DNA from 4 places in the Chryseobacterium sp. MMS23-Vi53 genome. Region 1 is predicted to be linked to each of the others. Evidence: riboswitches for the same ligand, from Rfam matches in the RefSeq annotation. Region 1 holds a riboswitch; each other region holds the start of a gene.
The links. A riboswitch is a leader RNA that binds a small molecule or an ion and turns the genes downstream of it on or off. The one in region 1 is predicted to bind cobalamin.
Positions count from the first base shown of each region.

Region 1 (8,117 bases):
GGATTTTATCTTCGATAAAATTTCCCACGTCTTAATTTTCGAAAATCTTTGATTTTCTTGTGTCTTAAAAACGGAATAATATAAATAAACTTTGAGTCTTTGCGATTTTCCAACAAAAAAATTTCATAAGTCACTTTTAATTTATTCTTTAATAAATTTCAATCGCGTTACATTATTTTTTTCTTTAATTTGAATAAAATAAACACCTTTTGTAAGATCGTGAACATTTACTTTTTCATCTGAAATTTTTCCTTGCATTACTTTTTGTCCGACTGAATTATAAATTTCAAATTCATTCCCTGAGATTCCTGAAATATTTAAAATATCAGAAGTAGGGTTTGGATAAATACTTCCTTCCTTATTTTTGTTCAATTCATTTACAGAAAGATTGGCTGTATTTGATAAATAAACGCCGTAATCTTCAACTTCTCCATAAGTGAAAGATCCACAAACAGAACTGTTTATTGTCTGAGTAATGATAACACGCATTGCCACGCCACAATTTGCTCCCGTCTGAAAAGCTATTGCAGGAACAGTAAAAAATGTTGTTGCTATTGAAGAAGTATTTGCCGGCGAAGACATCAATTTTTCGTTGTCCTGGAAAATTCCGTCAGCATTAAAATCGATCCAAACACCGACTGCAGCAGAACCCGAAGGAGCTGTTGCCCAGGTTTTGGAAACCGAAATTGAATTATTTGCACTACCAACCAACAACTGAACTTTGCGCGTAGGATCCGGACGATAATCTGTATAATTTGATGCTCCGGAATTGCTTATCATCTGCGGAAGTCCGCCGGAAGGGGTAACCGTAACATTGGAAATATGCATCATACTTGTATCTGTAGAACCTGCAGCACAATAATTAAGATACGTTGAAAATGTTAAGACATTCGACCAAGCTCCAATTGTCGTTGTTGCAGGACATTGTTTTGCTACCTGTACCTCGTAAGTTTGACATGGCATTAAACCTGTAAGAGTAAATGAATTTTGAATAATATTGGTAACAGTCGTCCAAGTTCCCAAAGGTATGCGATATCTTAAAACGTAGTTGGCAACGGTAGGATCTGCCGTCCAGGTGATAACTGCCGAAGTCATCGTAATACTGGAAATCTGAACGTTTGCAGGAGGAAGATTGTCGCAGAAAAACTCAGGTTTTGGTGTTTCTGTTACAATATTTTTGCTTTGATAAAAAGAAATTCCCAATAGAAATAGGAATGCAAAAAGTAGATTTTTTGTCATAAGTTTAAATGGTTTTAGATTTTAATTAAAAGTAAGACAAAAACTCGAATTGGCATTATAAATTATAAGTCAAAAATTATATTTTTAAAATTAATTCAAAAATATTTCTATTAATTTTGATGCATGATCAAAAATCTTAAGGTTTTGTGGATTTTTTATTTGAAATTATTAATCCCATCGATTTCATTTTCAATTGTAATAACTTCATTATTGGGATTTACCTTTAATAAATTCGGATTGTGCTTTTTAATATTCTTTCCGGCATTCCATTTTTTGATTTATGAATTAAGATTAAAAAATGAGTATACTTTTTTTGCCAATTTTGGGTTTTCGAGGTTATCTCTTTGGATTGTGACAGCATCAATAAGTTTAATAATAAATATGGGAGCCAATTTTTTATGAGTAATCTTCATGTTGACAGCATCACAAAATCGTTTGATGAAAAGACTATCCTAAGAGGAATATACATCAGCTGCGAAACAGGAAAAGTAGTAGGATTATTGGGAAGAAATGGTTCGGGAAAATCTACTCTGCTCAAAATCATTTTCGGAATTGAAAAAGGAGATTCACAATTCGTAAGAGTTGATGATAAAGTTTTACAAAACCAAATGGATCGAAAAGGAAGAATTGCCTACCTGCCACAATATTCTTTTCTTCCAAGAGGCATAAAAATAAAAAAACTGATTTCGCTTTTTTGTAATAAAACAAATACCGAAAAACTTTTACATTCTCAACTTATAAAACCTTTTTTAAACGAAACCTCGAGCAGTCTTTCAGGAGGTGAAAAGAAAATTGTTGAGATTTTATTACTCATTCATTCCGATGCGAAATTTATTCTTTTGGATGAACCTTTTAATGCATTATCTCCAAAAATGGTTTCTGAAATTCAGAAAATAATTAGGGAACAATCAAAAGAAAAAGGAATTATCATTACCGATCATCGTTATCAGGATATTTTGAAGATTTCTGATGAAATTTATCTGCTTGACAATAATTATTTAAAACAAATTAAAGATTTAAAAGAATTGCAACAGCATAATTATCTTCCGAAAAGTATTTAATTTATATATTTGAACTGTTAAAAAATTTTTATGATGATTTCCGTAAACAAAGCATTTTATTTATCTGTTTTCAGTCTTTTTTCTTTGGGTCTTGTAAAAGCTCAGGATAAAGTTCCTTTTGGTGTTGTAAAAGCTGAAGAAGGCTATGCGATGGTACGTGTTCATAAAGATAATTACAGAAAAATCATCGATAAAATTCGTATGAAAACAGGAGATGTTTTCATTTATGATAAACCGGCGCCGGGAGAAACAGAGTGGCTTTGGATCAAATATCCTGATAGAGATTACGATAGCGAAAAACCTTTCGAAAGGTACGACAGCATTAATAAAGAAGGGATGGTGAACAAAAATCGTGTTGTTTTTGTTGATAAACTACCACAATTTACGCCTTCAAAATCTAAAAACGGAAGATCATTAATTTTTACCGATGATACCAATCCTAAAATTCCGGGAAATCAAAGAACCAAAATAATCATCGATGTTTATCCTTCGTATGCAAAACTTAAGAAACAGGAAAAAGATGCTGAAGGAAATATCATTAAACTTGATAAAGTAAAGCCTTGGGGAATTGGAAAAGACCTTCCTGAAGATTTAACGGAAATTAAATCCATCAGAGTTCAACAACCGGGAAGAGGTTCTGTTTTTGTAAGAGACGCAATCAAAAATATGTTTCAGCCTACAATGGATTTCAGCAATGTTGGTGTTACAGCGATCGACAACGATCATATTTTCCTTTATATGATTAATGGTTCTGGTGAAAACCGATACACTACGATTTGGACAATCAAGCAAGGAAAAGTTGAAAGTCAGATCATTTATAAAAATCCACGATAATTCGTCAATAATCATTATTTTTGTAACCGAAAAGTGAATAACTTTTCAGGAAATTGGTTCTGCTTAACCGCAGATTAAAAGGGAATCGTGTGAAAATCACGAACTGTCGCGCAACTGTAAGTAACTAAAGTCTTTATCACAGATCCACTGTCTCTTGCCTAAATAGCGGGATGGGAAGGAGATGAAGATGTTACGAGTCAGGAGACCTGCCTATTTTTTAAACAAAAAAACTTTCGCGATTTGAAGTTTATTGATCTAATGGATGTTTCAGGGATTTCTCGGATTCCTGTCATTGTTCTGTTGTTCCGATCTATTTCATTTCGCTTTAATTAATAATGAAATATGACTACAGAAGAAAGAATTGAAGCATCGGAAACCAGAATCTTTAAAGCAGTTTTCCCCAATACAACCAATCATTACGATACTCTTTTCGGAGGAACGGCGATGCAACTCATGGATGAAGTGGCATTTATTGCAGCAACTCGCTTTGCAAGAAAACGTGTGGTAACGGTAAGCAGCGATAAAATCGATTTTAAAAGATCTATCCCCGCAGGAACCATCGTAGAACTGATCGGAAAAGTAGTACACGTCGGAAAAACGAGTATGAAAGTAAATGTTGAGATTTTTACGGAACAAATGTATTCTTATGAAAGAGAAAGAGCGATTGTCGGAGATTTTACGTTTGTAGCAATTGACGAATTCAAGAAACCAATCCAAATACTATAAATGAAAAGGTTCCGGCGGCTTCGCCGCCGGAACCCTTATTTTTACAATGTTTTTTTAAAGCAGTTTCGGCGGGCTTAGCCCGCCGAAACTTTTTATTTTATTTATTTTTATCTCCCATAGATTTCAAGTTAATATGAAAAACTATTTCAAAACCTTCTCAGTCTCCAAATTTCTAATCAATAAATGCTGAAACGCCTCTCCCATTTCATCCGAAGCTCTCACAATTGCATTTTCAAGCATATTTCGGATTTGTTTTTCTGTAACTCCGGCTTCCGTCCAGCTTTTTCCTGAAGTATGAGAATTCAGAATAAAAGGCATAATTCTGTCGATCGCACAGGCAAAAATTGCATCAGGAGTTTGTTCCTCTTCAAATTCCAGCCACATATTGAAAAACTCTGTTCTCAATGGTTCATCCAAAATTCCGAAAATCTTTTGAGCAGAAGCTTTCTCCCTTTCAAACTTTCCGACCATTGCAGCTTCATCAAATAAAAAAGTATCACCCGCTTCAATTTCCACCAAATCATGAATAGACAGCATTCTGATGACTCTTAATAAATCAATATCCGCTCTGTTTTTTGCGTATGGAAAAAGAATCTGGGCCAAAATAATGATCTGCCACGAATGTTCAGCCGTATTTTCCCTTCTTGAATCATCGGCATTATAATTTCTTCGCTGTACATTTTTCAGGGCATCAACTGCCAGAATAAAATCAATCTCCTTTTGTATTTTCATTGTTAATTTTCTTTATAATATTCGTTGACCGGATATTCTTTCGTGTTCGTAATCCATTTATCATCTATAAATTCACGTTTTGTCACCTTCACTTTTTCACCGCCGGTTGCATCTTCTTCCAATTCATAAACTTTAAATAAACCACGTTGCGGCAGCACAGAATATTCCGTCGTAATATGCCAACAACATCCTGATTTAGAATACGTAATTAATCTTTTTCGAGCAGAATCGGTATTAAACATTCCTAGATTTTCGTGAGCCAATCCTGTTAATTCTTCGCTTAAAACGAATTGCTTTTTAGTAATATTAAAAACATAAACATCGTAAGAAGGTCCACCGTAACCACTTTCGTTTCCGTTTCTGATGGCGATATCTTCCGTTCCGTCAAAATTAAAATCGTCAAAAATCAACGGACTTTGTTCATCGTATAATCGAATGATATTCGCTGTCGGTTTCTGATCTTCATTTAGATAAAAGTTTAAATTTTCTGAGGTCAGCGTCTGAAATTTTTTCGAAGTCTTTTTATCAAACAATTCTATCGAAGCCTTTCCCTGGCATTCTTCCTTACTGCAATTTTCAACATTAATTTTAACATCATAATTTTTGGATGCGTCTTTTAATTCAAATTGTTGTTGAGCGAAAACAGTCGTTCCCAAAAGAACAAAGGGTAATAAAAATCGAGAATGTATCATATGTGTATTTTTTAAATTCTGTAAACAAATTCTGTGCAAAAATACAGCTTTTGATTTAAAGCTTTTGGGTTGATATTTTTTTAAGGAGCTATTTGATTCATTGCAAGGCTATTTTTTATTTGGAGCTTAATCCCGCTTTCCACTGTATCTTTTTGGTTACGACTTCCGCTTCGCTCCAGCCACAACCAAAAAGGATGTCGTTCCAATGGTAAGTTTGCATTAAGAAAAACCGATTTATAAATTAGTTAAAAAAATTAACTTTAAGAAAAAGCAGCAGGATAAAGACAGACGTTCAATTGATAGATAGATATCGCCCCTGATTTTATTCCCCTGCTGCTGTTTTCTTCCAAATCCGGATAGAACATTGTTGGTAATAACTTTTACCATGATGGATCAGAAGAAAACCTCTTTATAAAAAAGATTTATGATGGCAAAATTATCAAAAAAAGTGATTGGAGTAGATGTAGGGTCTAAGTTTTTTAACGTTGAGTTTTAATGATCACAATGGTCAGGATCAAATTAGTAATATCGAAAACAATCAGCGCTCGATATTATCATTTTTAAAGAAAATATCCTCAGATGATTATTGTTTTGTTATTGAAGCTACCGGTAATTACAGTAGTAGAATTCTTCATTTTTCTTTGGGTAAAGATTTTAAATCCAACCTTATAAACTGTATGTCTGTCAAGCATTTTGCAAGGATGAAAAATATTATTACAAAAACTGATGCCGAAGACGCCAAGTTGATCAGGCTTTATGGTGAGATGTTCCGTCCTGAGAATTACATGCCCAAAAGTATTGAGATTGAACATCTTGACCAAGAGATTAAACTGTTGAATGATTTGGAAGAAGAAAAACGCCGATATGCTGTAAAACTAAAATCGCTTCGTTTTAATCCTTACCTAAATCCAGATACAGAAAAGCATTATGAAAGGAGGTTGAAACAGTTGGAAAAAGAAATCAATGAAGTTGAGCAACGCCTTCCAAAACTTCAGGATGAAGAGTTTAAGGAAGTGAAGGATTTAATACAAAGTGTATCGGGAATTGGCGAAAAGACTTCATTACAATTAATGGCAGCAACTTCCGGTTTTAAGAATTTTGAATCTGCAAAGTCATTGGTTAAATATTTTGGATTGGCTCCCAGAATTTATCAGTCTGGAAAAAAATGTTATTCTCCGGGAAAGTGCAGAACCTCTAAAACTCATATCAGAAGTCTACTGTATGTTTGCTCGTGGACCGCAATAAAACACAACGTTCACTGCAAAGAACTTTATTTAAGATTATTGGCCAAAGGCAAACCTAAGAAATTGGCATTGATTGCCGTTTGTAATAAACTCTTAAGAATCTGTTTCGGTGTGGTCAAAAATAAAATAGCTTATCAAGCAGATTATCAGAAAAACTTTAAAATTTTAACTTGAAGAATTTGCATATTAACATAGAACATCGGGGCTAGAACAGCACTTTGTCGTCATTGCGAGGAGTGAAATGACGAAGCAATCTCTATAAATTTTATGTTTCAATTTCTAAAGATTGCTTCACCTACGGTTCGCAATGACCCAAAACTTTTCTCTAATACTACGCTTAGATTCCTCCGGAATGACAAACACTGTGAAAAAGAAATCAAAAGAAAAAGTAACAAACATGATCAATAAAATTTCAAATAATTTAAACCATAAGTCGTACTTTTAATGGAAATATTCTACATGACTTCAAAATTCAATTATCCGACAGAAATAAAAGGAACAAGAAAGTTGTATTCATTATTTAGAGGGGTGAAGGATCCTCTAGAAGTCATCAGCGGAAACCACAAAATTGCAGGGGATAGTTATTATATTAAAGCAAGTTTTACCAATAAAAACTTTATTTTTTCTCAGGATAAAGAATTTATTGAATACATTTTAAAACAAAATCATAAAAATTACTTCAAATCTGAAATACAATCCGTCACATTAGGAAAATATCTTGGAAACGGTTTGCTGACAAATAACGGTAAAGATTGGCTCAAACAAAGAAGATTGATTCAACCTGGTTTTAGCAAAGCAAAAATTGCGAATCTGGTTTCCATTATGGAAGAAGAAATTGATGCCGCTTTCCAATCTTTTGATAAAGAACCAGAAATCGATTTATACGATTTATTTCATACGCTGGCTTTTAATATTGTTGCTAAAACCCTTTTCAGTTCAGATATTGATGAAAGTAAGGTGAAAGAATTAGGTAAAATTATTACCGAAGTTCAGGAAGTTTTTGCAAAAGAAGTTCGTTTGCCATTTTACACTCAGATCTTTAAAATATTTGGTGTGATTGGCAAAACAATTGAAAAAAGTAAAAGATCAAAAGCCATTATTCAAAGCGTTTTGGATAAACGAAGAGATTCGGGGGAAGAAAAAAACGATTTGCTGGATATGCTTATTCATACGCGATATGAAGATACACAACTTCCTATGTCCGATGAACAGCTTGTTGATGAAATGCTTATTCTCTTCATCGCCGGTCACGAAACGACTGCAAATGCTTTAAGCTTTATCTTTTTTGAAATCAGCCAGAATCCTGAAGCGGAAAAGAAATTAAAACTAGAAATTGAGGAAGAAGGCGAAAATATTTTCACAACAGAAAGTTTAATGAAAAAATCTTATACCTCCAATATTATTAAAGAGGCGATGCGACTGCATTCTCCGGCTTGGGCAATCGATAGACAGGCTTTAGAAGACGACAGCTTTAAAGATTATTCCTGGAAAAAAGGAACACTAATTATTCTTTATATTGCAGGTTTGCACAGAAATCCGAAGTATTGGAATGATCCAAATTCCTTTATTCCGGAACGTTTTGACGATGA
Region 1 covers NZ_CP180265.1:1,346,058-1,354,174, forward strand. The annotation lists gene ACKX2A_RS05950 (GEVED domain-containing protein) at 142-1,239, opposite strand; gene ACKX2A_RS05955 (ATP-binding cassette domain-containing protein) at 1,638-2,300, shown strand; gene ACKX2A_RS05960 (hypothetical protein) at 2,331-3,134, shown strand; cobalamin riboswitch at 3,172-3,363, shown strand; gene ACKX2A_RS05965 (acyl-CoA thioesterase) at 3,477-3,860, shown strand; gene ACKX2A_RS05970 (HD domain-containing protein) at 4,002-4,592, opposite strand; gene ACKX2A_RS05975 (XAC2610-related protein) at 4,595-5,284, opposite strand; gene ACKX2A_RS05980 (IS110 family transposase) at 5,770-6,702, shown strand; gene ACKX2A_RS05985 (cytochrome P450) at 6,973-8,117, shown strand, end outside.

Region 2 (8,117 bases), 1.5 Mb from region 1:
GTTTCCGTCATCATATCCAAAATCATCATCCAAATTAGTTCCATCAGAAAACCCAGATGACTGATTACTGTCATCAATAACTTTCAATAATTTATTTGAATTATCTTTATAAATGTATGTCAGATCATCTATCAAGTTCGCATTTTTTATTTCAAAGTCTCCGGTTCTTATAAAACCTGTAATATTACCATTCTTATCGTAACCTTTTACTTGTTCCGCATAGGCATTAACAATTCCATAAGCAAGATTATAAGAAACAGCATCTCGTAAGCGATTTACTTTATCATATGAATAAGCATAACCTCTTGGAATCTCATCTGTCGACGATTTCCAAATCGACGAAGATATATTCCCATCATATTTATTTTCTCCTAAAAAAGAATTGTTATAATCCAATCGATATGAGAAAAGATCCCCATAAACTCCGGATGGTGAATCATCAACGTTATTAACATTCGTTAGCCAACCTCTGATATTATAATTATAATTTACTGTTTGTAGGGGTGATGATGGTAAGTTATTGCCAACCCAATCTTCTGATAATCTACCTAATCCATCATATTTTTTTCTTACCAAATATTCCTTGGCTTCATTATTAATCTGATGGGTATGCTGTGCTAATCGATCATAGTAGTCATAACTTAATTCCTCGTTTGTAACAATCTCAGTATCTGTTACGGTTTTTTTGTGTCTTATTATTTCATTCAATAATTTACCACTAAAACTAAATTTCTTATCAGAAACGGTATATCCTCCCAAAGTATTCACAATATATTCACGAACAGGAAGAAAATTCTTCTTATCATATAGTAAATGTTTATACTCAAATTTATTTGTTCCCAGTTCTCGAGAGACTGTTTGTGTTAATAAACCATTTAACAGATTCCCAGAAGCGGTTTCTTGTTGCAAAATAGTTGAAGGAATTCCTTCCGGTACAGTCATCGGATAGTTATCATAATAATTTATTGTAATTACTGAGCCGTCTGCTCCAAATCCATTATTTGTATAATAAATTATAATATTATCTTGATTGTATCCTGTATCTGACCTCTGAATATTATTAGCCCCCATATTAGCGGAAACATTAGATTGTATTTCTGCTCTTAATCCATTAACCACAACTAAGCCACTAATAGCCACTCTGTCGAACTTATCATATTTTGTAAAGAGCCATTGGTTATCTAGACGCATTACTGCATTTTGAAGCCCTACAACTCTGTCTTGATTATCATATACTATATATTCCCAATCTTTACCAGGCATTTTTTTCTCTACTAATCTATTCTTGCTATCATATTTGTATTGATAAGCTAATTCGAATAAACTATCATTTAACAAAGCCTGATTACCCGCAAGATCAGACAATTTTGGAGATAAAACAAATGCTAAATTCCCGAATATGTCATAAACATAATAAGTATCTACATTCCCATCTTCCGAAACCTTTCTTTGAAGAATCGTTTTTCCTTCTTTATCTTTAAACTCAATAGTTACATTATCATCTTCATCGGATATTGAAGTCTTATACAATACATTTGCATCATAGAAGAATTTACCATCATAGTTGTTAGTTAGTGAAACATCATAAATTTGAAAAGTAGCATTAAATTGAGTAGCGGCTTTGAACATCCTTACCTCATTTGCTAAATTAGTGTCATAAACAAAATTCGTTTCATGACCACTTCCCATTTTCCAATCATCACCAGGTTCTGCTTTTGAAATAGTTCTCCCCAATGGAGAAGATTCTAATTTTATCTCATCAAAGGTGGAAATTTCTGGATACAGACTATAATCTATACTTGAAGGAAAATTTAATCCTGTACTTACAATTCCTGGTAAATAGTTTTTTTTCTTCCGTCCGAAAGCATCTAATTCATTTTTCCCTGCTAAACTTTGACCTGCATTATTTCCTCCACCAATAAATATAGATGCTTTTGGGTTACCTAAAGCGTCAAAATAAATTATACTTTCTTTTTTTTGGCTGCAATCTACAGTGATACATTTAGTCGACTTTGTATAGTTTTCAGTATCAGTCTGAGCTGAAAAATTAATACTGATCAGTGAAATTAAAGTATATGTGAATATTTTAAAAATATTTTTCATTTTGTTTAAGTTTTAATTTTTATAGTTGTACTTAAAACTTTCAAGTAATTCATTATTATTATTGAAGATGTTAATTAGACGGTTAGCCTTATCATATTCATAGGATTTCACGGCTCCATTTTGTTCAATAACATTGGTGACACCAGCAAAATAATCATAAGTAAAACCTGTAATTCTAAATTGTTTTAGATTTGAATTATTTATAATTGACTTTAACTCTTGCATTAACATTATTTTATACTGAATAATATTTCCTCCCATTGCAATATTGTCTGTAATGGCAATTGCATTTCCTATGTAATTTTGAACATTATTGTAAGATGCACCTTCAAATTTTAAAATTGGATGTACCTTATTGTACCCCCAAACAATTGTTATAGGCAACCCATACTCTCCTTCTCTATATTGTAAGATATTACCTTTTGTATCATATAAATCTATATAAGTTTTATCTCTTAAGACATTGTTGTTATCATAGTAACGAATCTCTTTAGGAAGCACTAAATTATTTGTGGAAGCATCTTTGCCATAAATTATTTCGTGTTTATAAGCTAACTGATTACCTTTTTTTACTTCTTGAACGGTTGGAATTTTGATTATGTTATTATCTATCAATAACTGATTACTTTGGTCAATTGCGTACTTATATTCCGTAGAAGTTTCACCAGTATTCGTTTCTTCTTTTAACGACATCAAATTATTTGGATAATTCTGACCATAAGTATAAGTTTTCTTTTTTGAAACACTTCTGTTATTATCAAAATAATCTATCTCATTCTCTTCATTTACCAAATATTTATAATTATATCCTTTAAAAAACCCCCCTAACAGAAATGTATTAAGTTGAGTCCATGGATCAGGTCTGTCATCTGGTGTTCTAAATATTGAAAGTTGCTTAGTGAAATTTTCGCCAATCTTGGTATACTTATAATTGTACTCTTTTAAAAGCTTACCTGTATTATCATATATTTTCCTGTCAATAAGTTTTCCTCTTTGACTTTCATTTGAACTGATCGGATTATAATAAGTATCATTTACCCTACCTAAAGATTGATGATTTAAACTCGAATATGGATGGTATTCAGTATTAAGAATACCCATTCCACCCTCATCCATATGGGTTTGTGCCCACCTATCAATATCATAATTAGTAAACGAATATTCTGTGTAACCTATATTTTCTCCGTTTAAGTTTTCTTCAACTTCATAAACTTTAGAATATAAGACATAATTCCCATAAGTATTTGACGAATGATGTAACCCATTAGATGTAAATATGCTCATAGGCTGATTATAAAATTCAGGTTTTGTTACATTTGTCATTTTTAGATCTTCATAATATCTAGGCATGGATGAAAGAATACCTGAGCTAAGATAGTTTGGATATGTTGGACCGTAGAATTTCTGATATTTAAGCGTTTTTCTTTTAACAAACTGATTTTTATCATAATATGAAATAGACTTAATCCTAAACCCTCCCGGATTAAAAGGTACAATAGGAGAATTTGGATGTATTCCAGCCCCAATGGCAATTGTATGCGATACAGAATGTGGTTCATACTCATATCTAGTTATTTCTCCCGTTGGATATTGAATAGCTGTAAGTAGTTCCGCATATAAGAAGTTACCCGTTAAATCTGGATTTCTTGAGCTAGCATATTCATTTGCTGATGTCTCAAGAGGCTTATTTGGTAATAAAAAATCATTTGTAAAAACAAAATTATAATTTTGACCGTTGTTATAACCTAAATGATCTCCATGTCCAGAAAAATAATCCGGAAATAGATTGTTATTATATGATAAAACATAATTTTCATCTTTTGCAAGGACATTCTGTAATGCCGAATTATATTTCTTTGTGATCCCAAGCAATTTTAATCTTTCGTTTGGATTGTTCGTGTAATTGAAAACATAATCGATTTTCAGTGGATTAATAGTAATCTTGTCTAATTGATTCCATTTAATATCATCATAAGAATTAATCAAAAACCATTGACTCCATTGATAGTTCCTCATACTAATCATATCTGAAGTTATATTTCCATAACCACTTGGATAGTTTGGTATAACAGTTTCTGCATATTTTTTCTCATTCGAGTTCTTATAGAAAAAAGAAGCAATGGAAATGTTATCCTTTTTAATTCCAGAAATGAATGTTGGATAAAGTACAGTCACATTATCAAACCATGGAATTTTATTTCGATAATATTTGCTAAGATATTCAAATACAACATTAATTTTAACTTGTGGATCTAGCCTTTGATAGCTAAAACTAATAGTACTTCCGTTTGAGCGTTTTATTTGTGTCAAATTCCATTTTGAAGATGATAAAGGCAGCATATTGGTAAAAGGTACTGGACCTCTAGCTGTATAATCAATAGCATTTTCATCTCCACCAAAAGTAAAAATCGTTCCATCTGGAGCAATCAATCTAAATTTTGTTATAGTTGTGTATTGTCCGAGTGTTGATTGGAACATAGAAGGAAAATCACTAAATTTCTCGACAACATATTCAACCTTAAAATCAGTATCAGATTTTATTTGAAATGCTCCCGTCTCATCCATCATAAAGCTTCCACTGTAATTAAGAAAATTAAAATGAAATACATCCGGAGATTCCCAGTTCTCATTAACACCTAAAGTATAAGCGGCATATTCAGTTCCCCAAGATCCCATTCCATTATACATAGTAGATCTTCGAAAAAAGTATCCCATTTTATAGATTGTGCCACTTAGCTCAAAACTAGCTTCATCTGCAAAAAGTTTCTGTTCCCTTACAATTGATCCACCGGCAATAAGATTCCATCCTAATCCTACTTCTGACGGATGTTCGTTTGGTTTAACAGATGATGCACTGTAAGATAAGGAAAGAGGGAGATTTTCATCAATATCATACAAAGGTATATTTAATGATAGATTTCCAAATGGGTAATTAATTAATGAGCTTCCTTTTGGATTAATAAAGCCTGATGTATTTGTATTGTTAATATCAGTATTATTCCACGGCATGTTTACGTATGAACTAAATTGAGAATAGCCGTTGAAAAAAAAGAAAAGATTAAAAATTACTATATAAAGTCTAAGTTTCATAATTATTTTTTAAATATTTTAATAGAATACTGAAGGTCGTCAACTTGTAAAGTGATAAGATAAATACCTGTAGTATAGTTTTTCAAATCAACTGGTGTAGTGCGTTGAGTAATATAAAATTCCTTTATTAGTTGACCAGCCATATTAAATACTTTTCCAGAAGCTTTTTTAAAATCTTGGTTAATAACAATATTTACAAAATCGGATGTAGGATTAGGATAAGCTTCTATTGAGACTCTTGGCTCACTCTTTATATCTTTTCCTAATTTCACTATCCAGAAATCCTGTTGTCCAAAAACTTTTGTTGCTTTTTCTCCTGAATTTTCAGTGTTAGAATTACCAATTAAAACAATGGACCCATCTCTGGTTTCAATTGCTTTTTGTAAATAATTGAATCCGGGATTTGTTGTAATTTCTTTTTTCCATTTAGTATTGGAATCTTTATCAATAATTTCTGTTTGATAATTTGAAACAGATATTGTGTTTAATTTATCGTCTTTTTTTAAATTGATTGTGCTTCCAGCCAATAGATATTCCTTATTCCTTGTGAGAATTAAGCTATTATAAGATTGATCCTTACTAACCTTTTTTATTGTAGTACTAAGTAAATCTGCATCTTGACTTAGTTGATTAATTACAAGTTCTTTTTTTGTTTTGCTCTCACTATTAATTAATAGATGAATAGTTTTATCACTTTTATCCACATATATAGAGCTCAGAAGATCAAATGCATCATCTCCAAAACGTACAGATTTTTCTACTATCCCTGACTTATTAAGAATTATTACTTCAGTATCGAAATTCTTAGATTTTGTTCCTTCTTTAGGAGAATTTGTATTCCCAAAGATCATATATCCTTTATCAGTTTCAATCACAGATTTTAACTCGTCTGTTTTTGAGCCTCCAAGTGTTTTTTCCCAAACAATATCTCCTGAGGCATCAAGTTTAATAATCCAGTAATCTTTTCCTCCTAAACCTAAAGTTGCTTTATTACCTGATTTTTTTGAATCTGAATTTCCTGCTACTAGATAACCGCCATCTAATGTTTGCATTATCGAGACTGCTTCATCATTTCCTTCTCCTCCAAAAGTTTTCTGCCACATAATTTGACCAGTAGCATTTAATTTTAAAATCCAATAATCTGCAAGACCATAATTTTTAATTGTTTTATCTCCAGATAAAGACGAATGAGAAAAACCTGCTAGAATGTATCCACCATCTTTTGTAAGAGCTGCAGTTGTTAAAAAATCGTTTTTGTCACCTCCAAATTTTTTGTTCCATTCCTCAGTTCCATTTTCCGAAATTTTCCATAGAAAGTAATCAAGATCCGTATTCGATTTTAATTTTTCATCTTGATATTCTGACGCGGAGCTTCCTAGCAATAAAAAGCCATAATCAGGTGTTGGTATCGCATTATACAGATACTCAGATTTTTTTCCTCCGATACTTTTCTGCCACACAATATCTTTATAAGAATAATCCTGTGCATGCAAAAAGTTTATAAGAGGAAAAAGAAATAAAATTCCTTTTTTCATATATTAACTTTAAAGTTTTCATGAGTTAAAATATCTTAAGTATTTATCTGGGAATGCACAGGGAAGGGCAGAGAACATCGAAGAAGAAAAAAATATTCTTATTTATTTTGTTTTTCAGGTTATCCAGTTGACCACAGCTTCAGACCGCGAAAGCATTGCCACAACAAAAAGGCAGGTATCCTGGCTTGTAACAGTTTTTATCCCCCTTCCCATATACATAGTATACAGTGGACATTAATGAAAAAAACTTTAAATGTTACTTACAGTTGCGCGACAGCTCGTGATTTTCACACGATTCCCTATTAATTCACTTACGTAAAACCTAAATTGTTTGATAAATATTATAAAGAGCTATTTTTCTGCCGCGAATATAGGAAATTTATAGTTTTCACGTATAATAGAAATACGACGAATGGTACTTATTTTAGAAAATTAATAAATTTTTTTTAATATGCGTAAATTTCTATTTAACAATATTTTGCCAGAAAAAGTGAGTAATTTATCAAAAATATGCAATGCATTAAATACTGCCTAATGATATTTTTTAAAACTTTGTCGTTCTTTTCTAAATTTCTCTTCGCCCCATGTCGCTAAGATTTTTTGCAAGATTTGTAATCCTTCATTCAAATCTAAGTAATCGCTTAATAATATTAAAAGTTCATTTAATTTATCCAAAGAGATTTTTTTCCGATTTTTATTTTCAAATAGATATTGTGCTCCTCTTTTTGATAAAATAAAATCATTTAAATATGAATGCCCAACTTTAATAGGAAATATACCAAGATTACCGTTTAAAGTAAGATACGTAAATTTTATAAGTTTATTAAAACTTGTCTTGTTATCAATTGATTTATATAATGCGTGAAAAACTTTCGATGGCTCGGAATTATATGTTTTAGCATTTTCTAAAAGACACTCGTGATTCTTTGATTCTTTTACCCACTTAATATATTCGTGTATATCTTTACACATAACGGTTATTTTAGAATTGTCAAAATGACTATATTTATGATATTCGCCAAAACCTGCTCTATCTTTAATTTTCAGCAAATTTTCAACAAGCCAATTTTCAAATATTTCAAAATTATTATTTATATTTTTCCAATTCCATAAATCTGTGTCAGATTTATAATAAACTTTCTTAAGTAAATTCCATTCATATTTTGGATGTTTTCCAATGTAACTATACAAAAATAATAACCAGCAAGCCTCGTCTAATTCTCCTTCTTGAAAATAATTGATTGCCAACTCTATTGGATCAAAAACTTCTAAAAAGTTTTTTTTCAAAACTTTCATTCTTTAATTGTGATATCCTTCTAATTTCTTTTATTTCACTACTAATCAGATAAACAAGATATTTACGATTATCAACATTATCAAGTATGTTAA
Region 2 covers NZ_CP180265.1:2,843,842-2,851,958, reverse strand. The annotation lists gene ACKX2A_RS12710 (DUF6443 domain-containing protein) at 1-2,103, opposite strand, end outside; gene ACKX2A_RS12705 (hypothetical protein) at 2,116-5,193, opposite strand; gene ACKX2A_RS12700 (T9SS type A sorting domain-containing protein) at 5,196-6,728, opposite strand; cobalamin riboswitch at 6,881-7,069, opposite strand; gene ACKX2A_RS12695 (hypothetical protein) at 7,260-8,024, opposite strand; gene ACKX2A_RS12690 (hypothetical protein) at 7,987-8,117, opposite strand, start outside.
Region 2: it holds a riboswitch for cobalamin, as region 1 does, so the genes downstream of both, ACKX2A_RS12700 (T9SS type A sorting domain-containing protein) here and ACKX2A_RS05965 (acyl-CoA thioesterase) in region 1, are expected to answer to the same signal.

Region 3 (8,117 bases), 1.7 Mb from region 1:
ACTTTTTCATTTTTAATTTAATTATAAACATTTAGATTGAATTTTAATTAAGTCGTAAATCATACGCTCCTGCAACTTCCGTAGAAACTTCTCCAAGCCATCCCGCTTCCTGATTGGTTCCCGTATAAACTTTCACAAAATCGATTCCCGGAAGTTTTACATGCTTTCCGTTTCTATCGACTGCCCAGGAAATATCAATATTGGAAGCGTCATCATTATTCGGGGCATTGTCCGCATATCCGTAGTCATAGGATTTTCCTACCCAATAATCGCCCGTTCCGCTTTGATCATAAAAATTGTTCTGAAGTTTTGTTCCGGCAAGCGTGTACGAAGTCCCCGAAAGCCACTGTGGATAGTAGCTTTGGACATGGAAGGTATTTTTTGTTTTATATCCCGAATTCCCCAGATTATCCTCCCATTTCAGATATTCTACATCGGTTTGCCAAAACTCGCTTCCTGGAACGGGCGGTTTATTTTCATTGGGTTTAAAGTATGTAATACTGTAATTTTTTACGGTTGTATTTTTAAAATATTCGCTACCTGCGATTTCGTACCATTCATCTTCGTCTGGTTTTCCATTTTTGTTTCGGTCGTAGGCAACCATGATGATTCCCGGTTCACAAGATCCCGAACGAGACTGACTGGCATCATTTCCCCAAAATGCATTTCCGAGAATTTTAAAATCTCTTCCGTCCATATTCGGAATCGTGTGATCGAAACCAAAAGTCACAGATCCACCGAAACCGCCTAAAGAAATCATGGTAGAGCCTTCTCCAACCAAAGAACTTTTAGCCTTTTGAAGCATTTTATCATAGGTATCTCCATTTTCATATTCTGGAATTTCATTCATGAATTGTCCTACAGCAGGACGAAAATCGAAAACATTAGAAATATATTTACTAAAGTTTCCAGCTTCGTGATTCACAATAATTTTTGAGTTGTAAGTTCTTGTCGTTCCGTTTGATTCAATTTTTAAAGTCAAAGGATATGTTTTCACAACCGGACTGATAAAATCTAATTGAGAATCTTGAGAAATAATAGAATCGTTGATGCTCCAGGTGAAAGTTCCGCCTGTTTTCGGATCTATATTTAAAACTTTAAAACGATCGATCGTATAAGAATCCTGAAGACCATTGAACGTGAGATCTTCTTCGTCATTATCACTTTTACAGGCAACAATTACACTTGCAAGAGAAAGTGATGTGAAAGCAATTTTTAAAAATTTAGTGGTATTTCTTTTCATATTTCAATTCAGTTTATTTGTATAAAAAAGTGAAATGTGCAGGGATATTCCCGCCTTCCGTTTTCCATTTAAAATGTCCGTTTTTATCAAAACAGTAGACAAATCCAGTTGAGACATAATTTCTCGCATCGGTTAAATAAATATCTTCTGTGATTGGATTTACCGCAATTCCGTAAGGCGTTTTGATCGCATCCACATATTCCTGATCGATCAATTTATTTGAAATAATTTCTTCGGTTTTTACATCAATAATTCCGAAAGATTTTTTGTAAGTATGGGTATTGTAATTGAACTCGTTTCCGTAATAATAAAGTTTATCATTTACGATCGTCATTTCGCTTACCGAAAGATGAAAATCTTTCTTTACAATTCCTGTCACCGGATCGACCAAGAACAAACTGGACGGAACCGTATAATAATCACCTCTTGAAGTGACATACAAATCGCCATAATTGTCTTTTTTAACATGATGAAGATTGATTGCAACATCTATCTTATTAGTTTCAGTAAAAGAACTTAAATCTACCACAGAAACCGTTCTGTCATAATTCGGGAACTTGTATCCGCCTGAGTTTGCAACAAATAATTTATCCCCAATAATTTCCATTTCTTCTGGCTGATAACCTACAACCGCTGTTCTCTGGATCGTTAAAGAAGTCGTATCAATTTCAACCACTTTTCCCAACGGAGCGTTTGGATCAATAGAAACAGGCCCTGCATAGCTTGAAGCATAAGCTTTTCCGTTTTTGAAAGTGATGTAACGGCAGTTTTCAAGATTAATGGTTTTAATTCTTTTCGCTGTCTTTGCATCGAGAACTTCAATTTTATTGGAAACATTAATCACTGCGTACATTTTATTTCCATAAATCTGAATATCGTTTCCAACATCTCCCAATTCCTTCACAACATTTGGATTGATTTCTGCATAAATGTTCCGGTGGTAAGTTCCTGTCGTGTAATCGAAAAAATCCAAAGTTGCTTTATTACTTCCCATATTTCCTTCATTCAAAAGATAAAATCCTTTGATAGCAGTATTTTCTGGTGCTGCAAGTCCGGATTCCGTTTCTTCACGATTAATGTATTCATCTGTTCGACAAGAGATCAGCGAAAAAAATGCAAAAATAATGAGACAAAAGTTTAATTTTTTCATAATGTAAAACTTACAATGAGTTTAAAATTTCTTCCCGGCATCGGATAATTCAACACCACGTCATAATATTGGTTGAAAACATTATTCACTTCAAAACTGGCTTTAAACTGATGCGACTGCCAGTTGAATTTTTTCTGAATCGATAAATCGTGTGTATACCAAGGCTGAATATAGTTGTACTGAATATTATTCTGATTCACGTCGTAACGCTCACCAACATAAACAAAACTATAATTGAAACCCCAGTCTTTATACTCAGACATCAGGGAAAAAGTCCCGCTGTGCCACGGTGTGTAAGGAATCTGATGTCCAAAATAAGACTCTTCACGATCTGAAAAATCCCTTGCTCTCTGGAAAGTATAATTTAATAATGGTCTTATTTTTAATTCTCCGAACTTAAAATCTCCCTGAACATTCACATCTGTTCCCAAGATTTCAACGACGCCGAGATTCAGCATTGTCCATCGGAACATACTTCCGTTGGGAGCTGCGATAATCTTGTCTTCGACTTTGTTGAAATAGCCATCAACTTTAGCATAAATTCTCTGGAAAATTTCACTTTTAAATCTTTTCTGATAGGTAAATCCAAAATTGTATTGATTGGTAAATTCAGGTTTTAGCGATGTATTTCCGATCATTGTATAATACAGATCATTAAAAGTCGGCATCCTAAAAATTCTTTTGTAAAAAGCACGTATTGTAAAATCTTTTCCTGCAAAAGGTTGATAATTAAGAAAAGCAGCAGGAGTCCATTCCGTTCTGTCCGGTGATTTTGAATTTTTTTCAACATTTTCTGAAACGAAAGTTCCTAAAACACTTCCTAAAAATTTCAGTCTTTTCCATTCATACGTTGTAGCGAAAGCAGCTAAAGTTGTATAACGGGTAGGATAAGAAAAATTAACCAAGTCTGCATAGAGATTGTTATATTGAAAATCTACGCTTGCACTAATATCCCAATCAGCAGTAAGTGAATATAAGTTGGACGAAGACACATACAGTTCCTTTTGTATATATTGATTTTGTATTTTTATGGACGAAACTGTATCAATATAATGGGTATAATCGTAAGCAAACTTGGCTTTAATCTGAGTTTCTAATTTTGGGAATATTTTTTTCTTAAAACTTCCCTGTACGAAATAATTTTCATCAACCTGTCTTTGTCCTCTTCCATCGAATCTATTGTTTACAATTGCTGCAGGAATTCCACGATTTGATAAATAACCGTAACCTCCGATGTTCCAGCTTCCATTTTTGATGGTTCCGTTTAGGCTTGTTTCAAAGCGTTTGGCGTGAATATCTGAATCAAATCTTTTAGCAATCGTGTCATACGCAATTTCTCCATCCGGATATTTTTTCTTATAACGGTATTTGTAAACACCATCACTTTGTAAAAATTCTGAACTAAAACTCGCTGAAATATTTTCCGATATTTTCTGTTCTAAGCGAAAAGATGGATTAAATAAATCAATCGAACTATTTTTAAATCTTACAACAACATTTGTTTTTTTATTTCCTTTAAAAACAGGAGTTTTAGATTTTAAATAAATCGACCCAGAAGATCCAAAATCTTTTGCAGGTTGAAAAATTTCACTTTTTTGTCCGTTATACAAAGAGATTTCCTCTAAATCATCCAAGGAATATCTTCCTAAATCCACAACTCCATTCTGAGCATTTCCTAATTGAATTCCATCATAAAAAACACCGACATGCTGGCTTCCCATACTTCGGATATTGATTGTTTTTAAACCGCCAATTCCACCGTAATCTTTAATCTGAACACCAGAAAAATACCTCATCGCATCTGCAACCGACTGACTATTCAGTTTTTCCAGATCTTCCCCCGACAAAACCTGCGCAGGAAGGATTTCTTTAAAATTTTTCTTCTTGACATTAACGGTGACAATTGTTTGTTCCTTAATGGTATCTTTTCTCGATTGTGAATATAAAAAGGCAGCTGTTAACACAAAAACTGCGCAAACAACCTTCTGAAGTTGAGATGTAAAAAATGTTGTCACCATTAGCTCATTTCGAATAATGATGACGCTAATGGATATAAGAATACAACGACTAAGCACAGTTGTAAACTGCACAAAATCAGTGATGTCCTAAGCTTTATTCCACGAAAGCGTCAAACGTTAAATCTTCTGGCAGGTCTTCTGACTTACTCCATTTTTGAAATCCTTCCCATTAAAAAACAGTGAATATAATCTTCAAAAACTTGTTTTGTGGAGCTTACAGCAGCGGGTCTGTTCCGGATTTTCACCGGATTCCCTTTTAAGCGCTTTTTACAGCTCACCAGATTGCGGCAAAGATAGAAAATAAATCATAGAATCAAAATTGAATTTAATTCTATGATTTTCAATGAAAAATATTTAAAAATAAATTTTATAATTTCCCTCAGATTACACAAATTTCCACAGATGATGCGGTATATTTTCCGCTTTTTAAATCAACAATAAAAAAATCTGTGAGAATCTGTGTAATCTGTAGGAAACAAAAGCTTAATCTTTCTAAATTCCAAAATTTAGGAAAATACTAAAACGAGATTTCGCTTCAATATCTCCTCCCGCTAAATTGGAATACGCAGGAAGCATCACTTCACTTCCCAAACTGAATTTCTTGTAAGATGCTTCAAATCCCAGCTTTCCGTACAAAGCACTTCCGGCGGTATTGGGCAAAACTTCATCAAACTGTTTGTTTTTGTCATAAACTTCACCTTGAAGACCTGCCTTTCCGGAGAAAATTATTCTATCGTTTGATAGAATCTTGTAAAATCCTGTGGCTGCATAATTCCATTGATTTCCGAAACGGTAATATTTTTTGTTTTCTGTTTTGATGGTGTAATCTGTATTTAATAAAACAGCAACTTTATTTTTCTGAAATTTATAATTCAACACCATTTGATAATCCCAGCTTCCTGTTCCTAATTGAAAACTTGGATTGACACCGGAAATTCCTTTTTCATCAAATTTTCCGAGTGGAACTTTTACACCAATTCCACCATTTAACTGATGAATATTCTCTTTTGAATTTACTAGCTGATAAATTCCCATTAAATTAATATCTCCTATTCCATTGATTTTAATATCTCCCTGCAGGGTTTTCTTTTCATGAAAATGAAACGGTAAACTTGCGTAAACACTTAGTTTTTTCGTCAAAGGAATTTTCCCCCAAAGCTGAATGGTATTAAAATATTGATCCTGAGTTAAATCTTTTACAAATAAATTTTCCTTTGCTTTATAGTGTTGAGCAAAATATTTAATTCCGATAAATTGAGGATTCAATAAAGATTCAAAACCGGACGAACCATTTCCTGCTGCACAGCCACACGCATCGCAATCATCAAAAAACCTCGCGTGAAAATCGGTTGGAATATAAAGACTGTCCTTGATTGTTTTAGCCTGATTTAAATTCAACAAAATCAAACTTATGATTAAAAATATCTTTTTCATGTCTCAGTAAAATTATTCTGCAAATTTTGGATTAGAGATAAAATTTTTATCCGACAATGTTTTCAAAAAAGCGATGATGAATTGCTTTTCCTGAGTATTCATTGCGATTCCAATATGTCCGTTTTGTTTCAATTGCGGATCAAGATTCGGATTGTCTTCTACATTATCTGAATAGAAATTAAGAACCACATCCAATGTGTAAAATCTTCCGTCATGCATGTAAGGAGCCGTGTATTCTACATTTCGTAAACTCGGGACACGGAATTTCATCCAATCGTTTTGATCAAGAGTTACGCGATATCTTCCGGCATCTTTGAATTGCGTATTGTAATACATTCCCGTATTTCTGAAACTCTCATCGGTAAACAATTCTCCGCTGTGACACGAAGCACATTTTTGTTGAAACAAACTCAATCCTTGAGATTCATCTGATGAAAAATTTTCTTTCCCTTGTTTTACTTTGTCATATTTTGAATCTGCGGATACCATCGTTGCCATAAATTGAGATAATGCTTTCAATATTCTTTCACCCGTAATATTTTCATCTCCATAAGCTGATTTGAATAATTTTTTATACTTCGGATCTGAGCTTAATTTCGCAATCACTTCCGGCATTGAGCTATCCATTTCATCTTCATTCGTCATTGGAATGATCGGCTGTTCGTTCAAATTATGAATGACTCCGTCCCACATATATCGCTTTAAAAAAGCCATATTCTGAATCGGCGGTGCATTTCTGATTCCGATTCTGTCATCAACGCCATGACTTACCGTATGACCGTGATGGGTAAACGCATTTTCCTGAATATGGCAGAAACCACAAGAAATTGTATTATTTCGTGAAAGCTTTCCTTCGTAGAATAATTTTCTTCCCAACTCTACTCCATTTTTGGTAACAGGATTTCCAGATGTATCAAAAGTTATTTCCGGAAAGTACGATGGAAAGGTAAGATTGTAAACCTCATCCTTTTCCAATGGTTCGATTACCTCATCGGAACATGATATAAAACTTAGAAAAGTGAAAATAATTAAACCTGTTTTAAATATCTTAATCATTGTGAACATGGTCTACTTTAAACATTTTCGTTAAGTTATTCGTCACGTTCACTAGATGTTGGCTTGAACCCATCATCATATCATTGGTAGAATTTAAAACCAGCGGAGTATCTCCACTTAAATACTGATTAAAATCTGCCAAGATATGAATAGATGGCGTAATCTGGCTTGTTACTCTTGCTGTTGTCGGAAGGTTCAACGTAATTTCCCGGTAAAGGTCGGGAGTTCCATTTGCGGTTACATTGCCCATATTTCCGGTGTGATTCATGAATTCTGTGTCGGGAGAATTGTTTCCGTATTTTCCTTCCAGTTTTACGAAAACATAGCCTGCTGCCCAAGACCATGACATTCCTTTTTGTTTGGCTTTGTTCCAGAATTCGGCTTGTCCGTCCTGTCCCAGTAAATAAGCATTTTGACTGATTCCTAATCCAAATTTTACTTTTTTGTAGTTGTTTTTGGGGATTTCATTAAGATTAACATAGACAATTCCTGCAACTGCATCGGCCTGGTCAATAATGAAAGCTCCTTTATCGGGATTATTTTCGTTGTATTTGAATTCATTTCCGTTTTCATCAATTAAACTGATGTTACTGATAACATATTTGATATTGGAAAACTGATGTTTTTGACCTTGAGAAGACGTTTGAGTCGTTTGATTGAGAACAATATCACCGAGATTATTAAATCCGTTTTCGAATTTGATTTGAAGGTTTCCTTTTGCTTCGGGTGATGAATCGTCTTCATCGTTATTTAGACAAGATGTAAAAGTGAAAAATGTAAAGGCAATACATAATAGTGATAAAAATTTATAAATTTTCATTGTTGATTTTTTAAGTTGAAATTTTTAATTGAATTTGATTAAATAGTAGAACATTTAATCTTTTTAACTGCAAAAGTTTACACAGAATAAGCATACTCTTTGTCATTCCGAAGAAATCTAAGCGGAGTTTTAGAAATTATACCATGAAAATCCTTGCCGAGATTCCTACGGAATGACAACTACACGTTTAATTCTAATTATTTAATTATGAAAACTCTTGCAGTAAAACAAGATTTGAAAAATATTAACTTAAAAAAACCGGTGGTCTGAAAATATGTTTCAAAAACAGAAAAGAATATGCTATTTTGTATAGAAAATTGAGATTTGAAAAGAAAGCGTTTTCTGTTTTATTGATTTGGGCAATTTCAGGAAGAACGTAAATATCCAGCAATTTCT
Region 3 covers NZ_CP180265.1:3,022,979-3,031,095, reverse strand. The annotation lists gene ACKX2A_RS13475 (DUF5074 domain-containing protein) at 1-10, opposite strand, end outside; gene ACKX2A_RS13470 (cell surface protein) at 44-1,243, opposite strand; gene ACKX2A_RS13465 (YncE family protein) at 1,257-2,393, opposite strand; gene ACKX2A_RS13460 (TonB-dependent receptor plug domain-containing protein) at 2,390-4,411, opposite strand; cobalamin riboswitch at 4,522-4,708, opposite strand; gene ACKX2A_RS13455 (transporter) at 4,904-5,845, opposite strand; gene ACKX2A_RS13450 (cytochrome-c peroxidase) at 5,858-6,901, opposite strand; gene ACKX2A_RS13445 (MbnP family protein) at 6,894-7,721, opposite strand; gene ACKX2A_RS13440 (hypothetical protein) at 7,966-8,117, opposite strand, start outside.
Region 3: it holds a riboswitch for cobalamin, as region 1 does, so the genes downstream of both, ACKX2A_RS13460 (TonB-dependent receptor plug domain-containing protein) here and ACKX2A_RS05965 (acyl-CoA thioesterase) in region 1, are expected to answer to the same signal.

Region 4 (8,117 bases), 110 kb from region 1:
GTATGATTTATTGGGAACAAAATATTTAAGACAAAATAAGCTCAAGTCGGCGTTAAATACATTTCAGAAATTGGGTGAAGATTATTATGATATTCAGTATTCTCTTTGGGAAAAAAATGGTAAATACACATACGATCATAGTACTGTTATTTTTGATGACAATCCTTTTTATCAGTTAAAATACACTCCCGATTTTGTCCCTGAAAAAGAAGAATTCAGAGTAAACAAAATTACGATTGTGCAAAAACTGATTGAATATATTAAAAGAGCCAACAATCCAAACGAAAAAGACCGTGATTACTATTACTTTTTGATAGGTAACTGTTATTACAATATGGCTCAATATGGCAATGTCTGGATGATGAAGAGGTATTTTCTCAGTTCATACAGTAATTTTTCCATTCGTGAAGATAATGAAGAGTTTAATTCATCTAATCTGGCAAAATTCTATTATGGTAGAGCGCTGGAAAATGCAAAAACAGATAAATTTAAAGCGTTATGTCTGAGAATGCAGGGAAGATGTGAAAATAACAGACTTGAGTTTGAAAGAGAGAAAACAGGACAGTTTCCCGATGATTCTCTTAATACATATTACCGAAGACTGAAAGAAGAATATCCTCGTCAATACAATGATATGATGAGCAATTGTGATTCTTTCATTTCATATTTTAAAGTAAGAAGAGAAAGTTAAAGACAAAAAAATCCGGACAGTTTAAAAAACCGTCCGGAAAAAAAACACAAATGATGAAAAAAAAATAAAATTTATATAAACACCGAAGTGTAAATTTATTAGTTCCAGTAAGCGCCGTTAGTACCTTTTCCTGCTGTAAAAGTCTTAAGTAAAGATCCTGTTGTTGAATATACGCTGATTTTACTATCTTCCGTAAATCCATTCGCATCTGAAGTATAAATTCTACCGTTTACAACACTGAATCCATATAAATTAGAATAAGGATCAACACTGTTTGCAACAGTAAATAATGGAGTAGTAGGAGCGGTTGTAGCCGTTACATCCATTGTGTAAACTTTAAGACCAGAAGTAAAATATATTTTCCCGTTTTCGATTTCAAGATTCGTAGCATCTGTGATACCTGTTAAAGTATATGTTTTTGTGATGCTTCCTGTGTTTGAAATTTGATAAATGTAAGAATCTGTAGTACCTGCAGCAATTGCATAAACTGATTGATTGTTTGCAATCATTTTGTTGATGTTTCCACTAGGTAAAGTGATCGTATTCTGAACTTCGTTGGTTGAAGTAGAGATGTAAGAAATCTTGTTTCCGAAACCAAAAGATGCATTTTGAACAAAAACATAATTTCCGGCTGCCACAATTCTTTCCGCATTATCTGTGAAAGTGATTTTTTTAACGAAAGATAAATCAGAAGCTTTGTAAACACTTACATATTTATCTCCATTATATTTATCATTCGTTACATAAATATTGTTATTAGCAAAAGCGATGTAACGAGGAGAATTCAGTTGAGCTGTGATTTCTCCAACTTTTTTGAAATTGTAGCGATTTACAACTTGAATTTTGTTTGAATTATTTAATAAAAGATAAGCATTTTCACCGCTAAAACCGATTGTTTGTAATACATCTCCCAAGTTAGAGCCATTATTAGCTGAAAAAATATTGTCTTGCTTAGTGTTTAAATCTGAACTTACGAAAGTTACATCGGCATTTGGCTTACCAAAATTCCCTTCATTAGAAAGTAAAACCCCGCCTCCGTAGTACATATCATTAGTTGCATTATTGTCATCAGTACAAGCAATATTGAAAAGCAATGCAAATGCAAAAACAAGCGTTAAAAGTCTAGTTAGTTTCATAATATTTTAATTTTAAAAATTAATGTTTGCGTAAACACTGTAGTTTCTTTTCGGTAAAGGATAGTAAGAAACCGTTTGGTAGACAGTGTTTGTAATGTTGTTTATTTTAAATCCTAAAGTGTATTTCTTTAAAAGTGTTGCCGAAATTCCTGTATTTAAAACAAAATAAGGATCAATCGCATCCGCTCTTTTTTCGTCAGTTGTGGTGTAGGTTAATCCATTGAAAAGTCCCTGAGCGTAAACATTCAGGAATTTGTAGCTGTAATTGATATTTCCGTTGGCTTTATGAATCGGGACGTAAACCATCTGATTGCCCGTTTCTTTATTAATGGATTTTGAGTAAGTGTAACCTGCATTTAATTTAATACTATGCTTCCCAAAAGTTTTATGATAAGTAATCTGAGAATCCAGCCCGTAAATTTCAACTTTATATGTGTTAAAAGCCGACCAATAACCATATTGAGTTGGAAGCCAATTAATATAATTTTTAACATCCATGTAATACGGACTTAAAGTCACTTTAAAATTTCCAAAGCTAAATTCATGGTCCATGTCGATATTGTTGGATGTTTCCGGAACAAGATTCAGATTTCCTCCCGGTTGCCAATAAAGATCATTAAAAGAAGGAATTTTGAAGTTTCGAGAAAAACTTGCGCCGACATTGTACCATTTTAAAGGATTCCATTTTCCTGAAAAAGAATATAAAAACGGAGAAGTAAGACTTTCAACAAAATCTTTCTTTGCACCGGCTTCAAAACGAAGGTTTTTTGTTGCGAAATATCTCACCAAACCAGCTACAGAACCCATGTTTCGACTGATGTCTTCGATTCCGGATTGATAACCCAATCCTTTATTTACCTGAAATTCTCCAATAACATTTACATTGATTTTCGGAGTGATGAAATAATTGAAATCATTTCTGAAAATATAATTTTTCCCTTCCGCACCGCTTTCTTTAGGTTTATTAATATCTCCAAAATATTGAAAATTATCTTCTGTATAAGCAGCTTTTAAGCTATTGGAAAAGTTACTTTTATTAATATCCCAAGCCAATAAACTTCTTAAAGTTTGAGATTTATATTTGGTTTTATTTCCGTTTTCTGTAAAAACAGGGTAGTATTGCGAACCATCGAAAATTTGGTTTTGCCATGAAATCGTCTGATGAGGTGCAATTTTGTAAGAAGCTCCAATGTTGATTGAAGTATTGTAATATCTTCCGTTCCAGTTGACGTATTCCTTTTCCGGAACTTCATATTGATTTTGACTGATAAAATAATTCCCCGAAACCTTAAAGCTGAATTTTTCATTGCTAAAAGAAGCTTTCAAAAAATTATTATAGGTATCAAAAGAACCCACTTCCGAATAAAGTGAAGCCTTTAAACCTTTATTAAAATCAAGATTATTATTAAGGTGAATACTCCCACCGATTGCTGAACTTCCGTATTGTACGCTTCCGCCACCGGCTTTTACCTCAAGTTCATCATATCCAAAAAGCGGAATATTATTGATGTCTCCCTGTCCCAGAAAATTGGAATTGATGTTGATTCCGTTCCAGACGAAAGCTGTGTGTCCCGCACTCGTCCCTCTAAAAGAAGGTGAAGAAACAGCACCACGACCATTTTCTTTAATGTAAATCTGAGATTGAAAACGCAAAAGTTCGGAAAGATTGGTGGAATTTTTCTCAATATCTTTTGGCGTTATGGTATTGACTTTATGAAAAAGTTTTACTTTATTCATTTGGCTGTCAAAAACATAAACCGTATCAATTGTTTTCTCCTGTCCGAAAAGAAAACAATTATAAGACGAAAAAAGCAGTATTAAAGATCTTTTTATATCCATTCTATTTCACTTTTCCTCCGAAAGCTATTTTTTTTATAATTGATAATCTTGGCAGGTCTCCTGACTTTCGCTTTTCTACACCTTCCCGTTTGCACAGTGGTTTTTTGTAGAAATTTTGCTTGCGATCTACAGTTGCGGGGACAGTTTGGGATTTTCGCCCAATTCCCTTTTCATTCCAAATGATTGGAAACCAAAATTTTTGCAAAGATAAACTTATTCGTCGGAAATGCAAAAACAAGAAAAAGATGGATGAGGTAAATTTTACTTCATAAAAGTCAATCAATTTTATTGTTAATTTTTAAAATTCACTAAAAATTGACCATTTACCATTCGCATTTTCAGCGGTCGCATTTTCCTAGCCCTGATTGCAGTGAAAATCCTTTTTGAAAAAAAGATTGCAACGGAAAGCAGGAAAAAGCTCCAAATAAAAATTATTATAACTTGTATTTAAAATAAATATTACAAAAACGTAGCATCAAAATAAAAAGGAAGCAAATCCTTAATCGCGTTAACTTTTACTACTTCTTCGTTCATACTCGAAAAATAGAGATCAATGTTTTCGTTTTGTTTAGTTTCGTACTCCATTAAACTTTGTCTGCAAGCTCCACAAGGCGGAATTGGCGGATTTTTCTCATGAAATTCTTTCGGACCTCCCACAACGAAGATCTTTTTAATTTTTACATTCGGGAAATTGGCAGCAATCCAGAAAAGAGCGGTTCTTTCAGCACAAAGTCCGGAGGGATAAGCCGCATTTTCCTGATTGTTTCCGGAATATATTTCACCATTTTCAAGTAGCACCGCGCAACCTACCCAAAAGTTGGAATAAGGAGCATATGCATTTTCGCGAGCCTGTTTTGCTCTTTCGAATAATTCTCTTTCTATATCGTTCAGTTCAGCGCTATTCTTAAAATATTCGTAACTGATTTGAGTTTCTTTTTTCATATATTGTGGAATCAAAAAAGGGGATAAATTTACTTCTTTTTAATGAGGTGGGCAATTATATCTCATTCTTCAAATTTTAACTTAAAAATATTCACAACAAAAATGTTATACACTCCAATCAAATTTAGAAATATTGAGTTGAAAAACCGTTGGGTAATGTCTCCAATGTGTATGTATTCTAGCGAAAACGGTCTTGCTAACGATTTTCATTTTGTTCATTACGGAAGTCGTTCTCAAGGCGGAACAGGTTTGCTGATCGTTGAAGCAACCGGTGTGGAACCTCGCGGAAGAATCACCAACCATTGTATGGGAATCTGGAATGACGAACAGGCAGAAAAACTTCAAAAAATAGTAGAATTTGTACATAAAAATTCCGATAGTAAGATTGGAATTCAACTGGCTCACGCCGGAAGAAAAGGTTCTACTTGGAATAATCTTCAAATTCCGATTGAAGAAGGTTGGGAAACGGTTGCTCCAAGTCCGATTCCTTATCATCCGACGGAAAGAATTCCTCATGTTTTAACGGCTGATGAAATTAAAGAACAAATTCAAAATTTTAAAGAAGCAGCAAAAAGAGCTGTGAAAGCAGGTTTCGATGTTATTGAAATTCATGGAGCACATGGATATTTGGTTCATCAGTTTTTATCTCCGCTTTCCAATATAAGAACAGATGAATATGGTGGAAGTTTTGAAAACAGAATCAGGTTTTTACTGGAAATCGTAGATGCTGTAAATGAAGAATTAAACGAAAACGTAGCTTTATTTGTAAGAATTTCAGGAACTGAATATGCCGAGAACGGCTGGGAAATTGAAGATAGTGTTGCTTTAGCTAAAATATTAAAAGAGCACAATGTAGATTTGGTAGATGTTTCAAGTGGTGGAAATATTCATGGAGTAAAAATTCCTTTATTTGATGGTTATCAGGTTCCACTTGCTTCACAGGTAAGAAATGAAGCGGGAATTGAAACAGGAGCAGTTGGTTTAATTAAAAAAGTGTCTCACGCGGAAGAAATTTTACAAAAAGGTGATGCTGATTTAATTTTTATAGCAAGAGAAATTTTAAGAAATCCATACATTGCAGTTCAGGGTTCATTTGAAATGAACGAAGATTGTTTTTTTCCACATCAGTATTTAAGAGCTAAGATTTCTTCATAATTTTTATATATTTGAGAGCCAAAAACATATATTTAAAATGAAAATAGAAGACTTCATGTTACCCTGTCCAATCAAGAAACTCTTTGGAATAGAGTGTTTTGGCTGTGGTACACAGAGAGCTATTGTCATGGTTTTTGAAGGTAGGTTTGGGGATGCTTTTCATATGTTTCCTGCTGTTTATACCTTGTTGCTTTTTTTCGCAACGGTTTTTCTCAATTTTGTAGATAAGAAAAGAAATTACGGAAATTTACTGATTGTTTTGGCTGGTCTAAATGCCGTAATCATGGTGGTTTCTTACTTTTATAAACATTATTTTATGAATCATTAAAAACAACAAACACTTATAAAAATTAAAACTATGGAACAAAAATTGCCAAACGCACAGACGGTGCTTATTTTAGGAATTATTTCGGTGGTAGGAACTTGCTGCTGTACTGGTTTGATCGGGATTATCTGCGGACTGATTGGTCTTAGCAAATACAAGAAAGATAAATTACTTTATGATGCAAATCCTGGTGGATATTCAGATTTCAATAACTTGAATACAGGACGTATTTTATGTATTATTGGTCTTTGTTTAGGGGGGCTTCAGATTCTTTACTTTATCTTTATGCTCGCAACTGTGGGTTGGTCTGGTTACATGGAGCAAATGCAGGAGCTTTCGAAAATGGGAAGAGGATAATCCTTAAAAAATAATAAAAATCAAGACCGCAATTACAGCGGTCTTTTTTATTGCTTCATAATGAAACTTTATGATAGATTTAACATAAATAAAAACTAACAACTGTTAGATTATAACTAAATTGAAATATAAATTTTCAAAATTAATTTTATGAAAGCAGTACGTTTTTTTGGACATAAAGATGTCCGTGTTGTGAATGATTTGGAAAAACCAAAACCAAAAGGAGAAGAAGTTTTGTTAAAGATTGGTGGAGCAGGAGTTTGTCATTCAGATTTGCACATTATTGATGAAGGTACGGTTGGAGGAAATGTTTTTACGTTGGGCCATGAAAATGCAGGCTGGATCGAAGAAGTTGGCGAAAATGTGACAGGTTATAAAAAAGGAGATGCAGTTTTGGTTTACGGACCGTGGGGATGTGGTCATTGCAAGCCTTGTCAGCAGTCAAAAGAAAATTATTGCGATCATCAGTCGGAAATGGCGTATGGAGGCGGATTGGGATTAAATGGCGGAATGGCAGAATATATGTTGGTTCCTTCATCCCGACTTTTGGTTCCCATTTTCGATCTTGACCCGGTAGTTGCAGCTCCATTGACAGATGCAGCTTTGACTCCATATTCAGCGATAAAACGTTCACTACATAAATTAATGGCAGATGAATTTGTTGTCGTAATCGGAGTTGGAGGTCTTGGTCACGTTGCTTTGCAGATTCTAAAAGAAATCAGCGGTGCTACGATTATTGCTTGTGATGTTACCGAGGACAAGTTGGCATTTGCAAAGGAATTGGGTGCAGCTTTTACCGTTAATTCTAAAGATGCCGATGCAGCCGAACAAATTCAGAAAATTACAGGGATAAAAAAAGCAAAAGTCGTTCTTGATTTTGTGGGCGCAACTTCAACCATCGAATTAGGAACTAAAATTGTGAGCCTTGATGGAGATTTAACGATCGTCGGATTAGGTGGCGGGCATTATCAATACAACATGAGCGGGCTTCCTTTCGGAGTGAGCATGACGAATCCTTATTGGGGATCGAGAACTGAATTGATGGAGGTTGTAGGCTTGGCAAGACAAAAGAAAATCCACATTGAAATTGAAAAGCACAGCTTGGATGAAGCCAATGAAGTGTACGAAAGAATGCGACAAGGTAAGATAAAAGGTAGAGCGGTTTTGGTTCCTTAAATTTTTTTTGATAAAAATTTTTAGAAATATTAAATATTGTCAAATAGATCTAAAACAAAAAATCCTTCTTTCATGTGAGAGAAGGATTTTCATTTAAGTTAAAAAAATAACAGGTAAAGATATCCGCTAAGGAATTAAACCTCTAGCTTCAATTAACCCATCATCCAAACTTCACTAGTTCACTATAAAATTCAATACAGAATTATCCAGTTTTAAAATATAAAATCCCTGTCCAAGATTTTTAATTTTAATTGAATTTCTACTGTTTTTAAAAGGTTGATCAATTGTCTGAACAACTTTCCCTTGAAGATTATAAATCTCAGCTTTTTTAATATTTTGAGTTTCACCTTTTACAAAAATTTCGTTGTTTGAAATCGGGTTAGGTGAAATCTGTATAGTATTTTGATTTAAATTTAATTCAGAAGATGTATTTTGAATCTGTCGCGAAGTTCCCGAATAACAAGTCCAGCTCAAATCATCAATAGAAACTCTGTTT
Region 4 covers NZ_CP180265.1:1,460,227-1,468,343, reverse strand. The annotation lists gene ACKX2A_RS06485 (hypothetical protein) at 1-691, shown strand, start outside; gene ACKX2A_RS06480 (YncE family protein) at 790-1,827, opposite strand; gene ACKX2A_RS06475 (TonB-dependent receptor plug domain-containing protein) at 1,840-3,666, opposite strand; cobalamin riboswitch at 3,699-3,876, opposite strand; gene cdd (cytidine deaminase) at 4,126-4,608, opposite strand; gene namA (NADPH dehydrogenase NamA) at 4,711-5,763, shown strand; gene ACKX2A_RS06460 (DUF2752 domain-containing protein) at 5,801-6,091, shown strand; gene ACKX2A_RS06455 (CCC motif membrane protein) at 6,122-6,445, shown strand; gene ACKX2A_RS06450 (NAD(P)-dependent alcohol dehydrogenase) at 6,596-7,621, shown strand; gene ACKX2A_RS06445 (endonuclease) at 7,796-8,117, opposite strand, start outside.
Region 4: it holds a riboswitch for cobalamin, as region 1 does, so the genes downstream of both, ACKX2A_RS06475 (TonB-dependent receptor plug domain-containing protein) here and ACKX2A_RS05965 (acyl-CoA thioesterase) in region 1, are expected to answer to the same signal.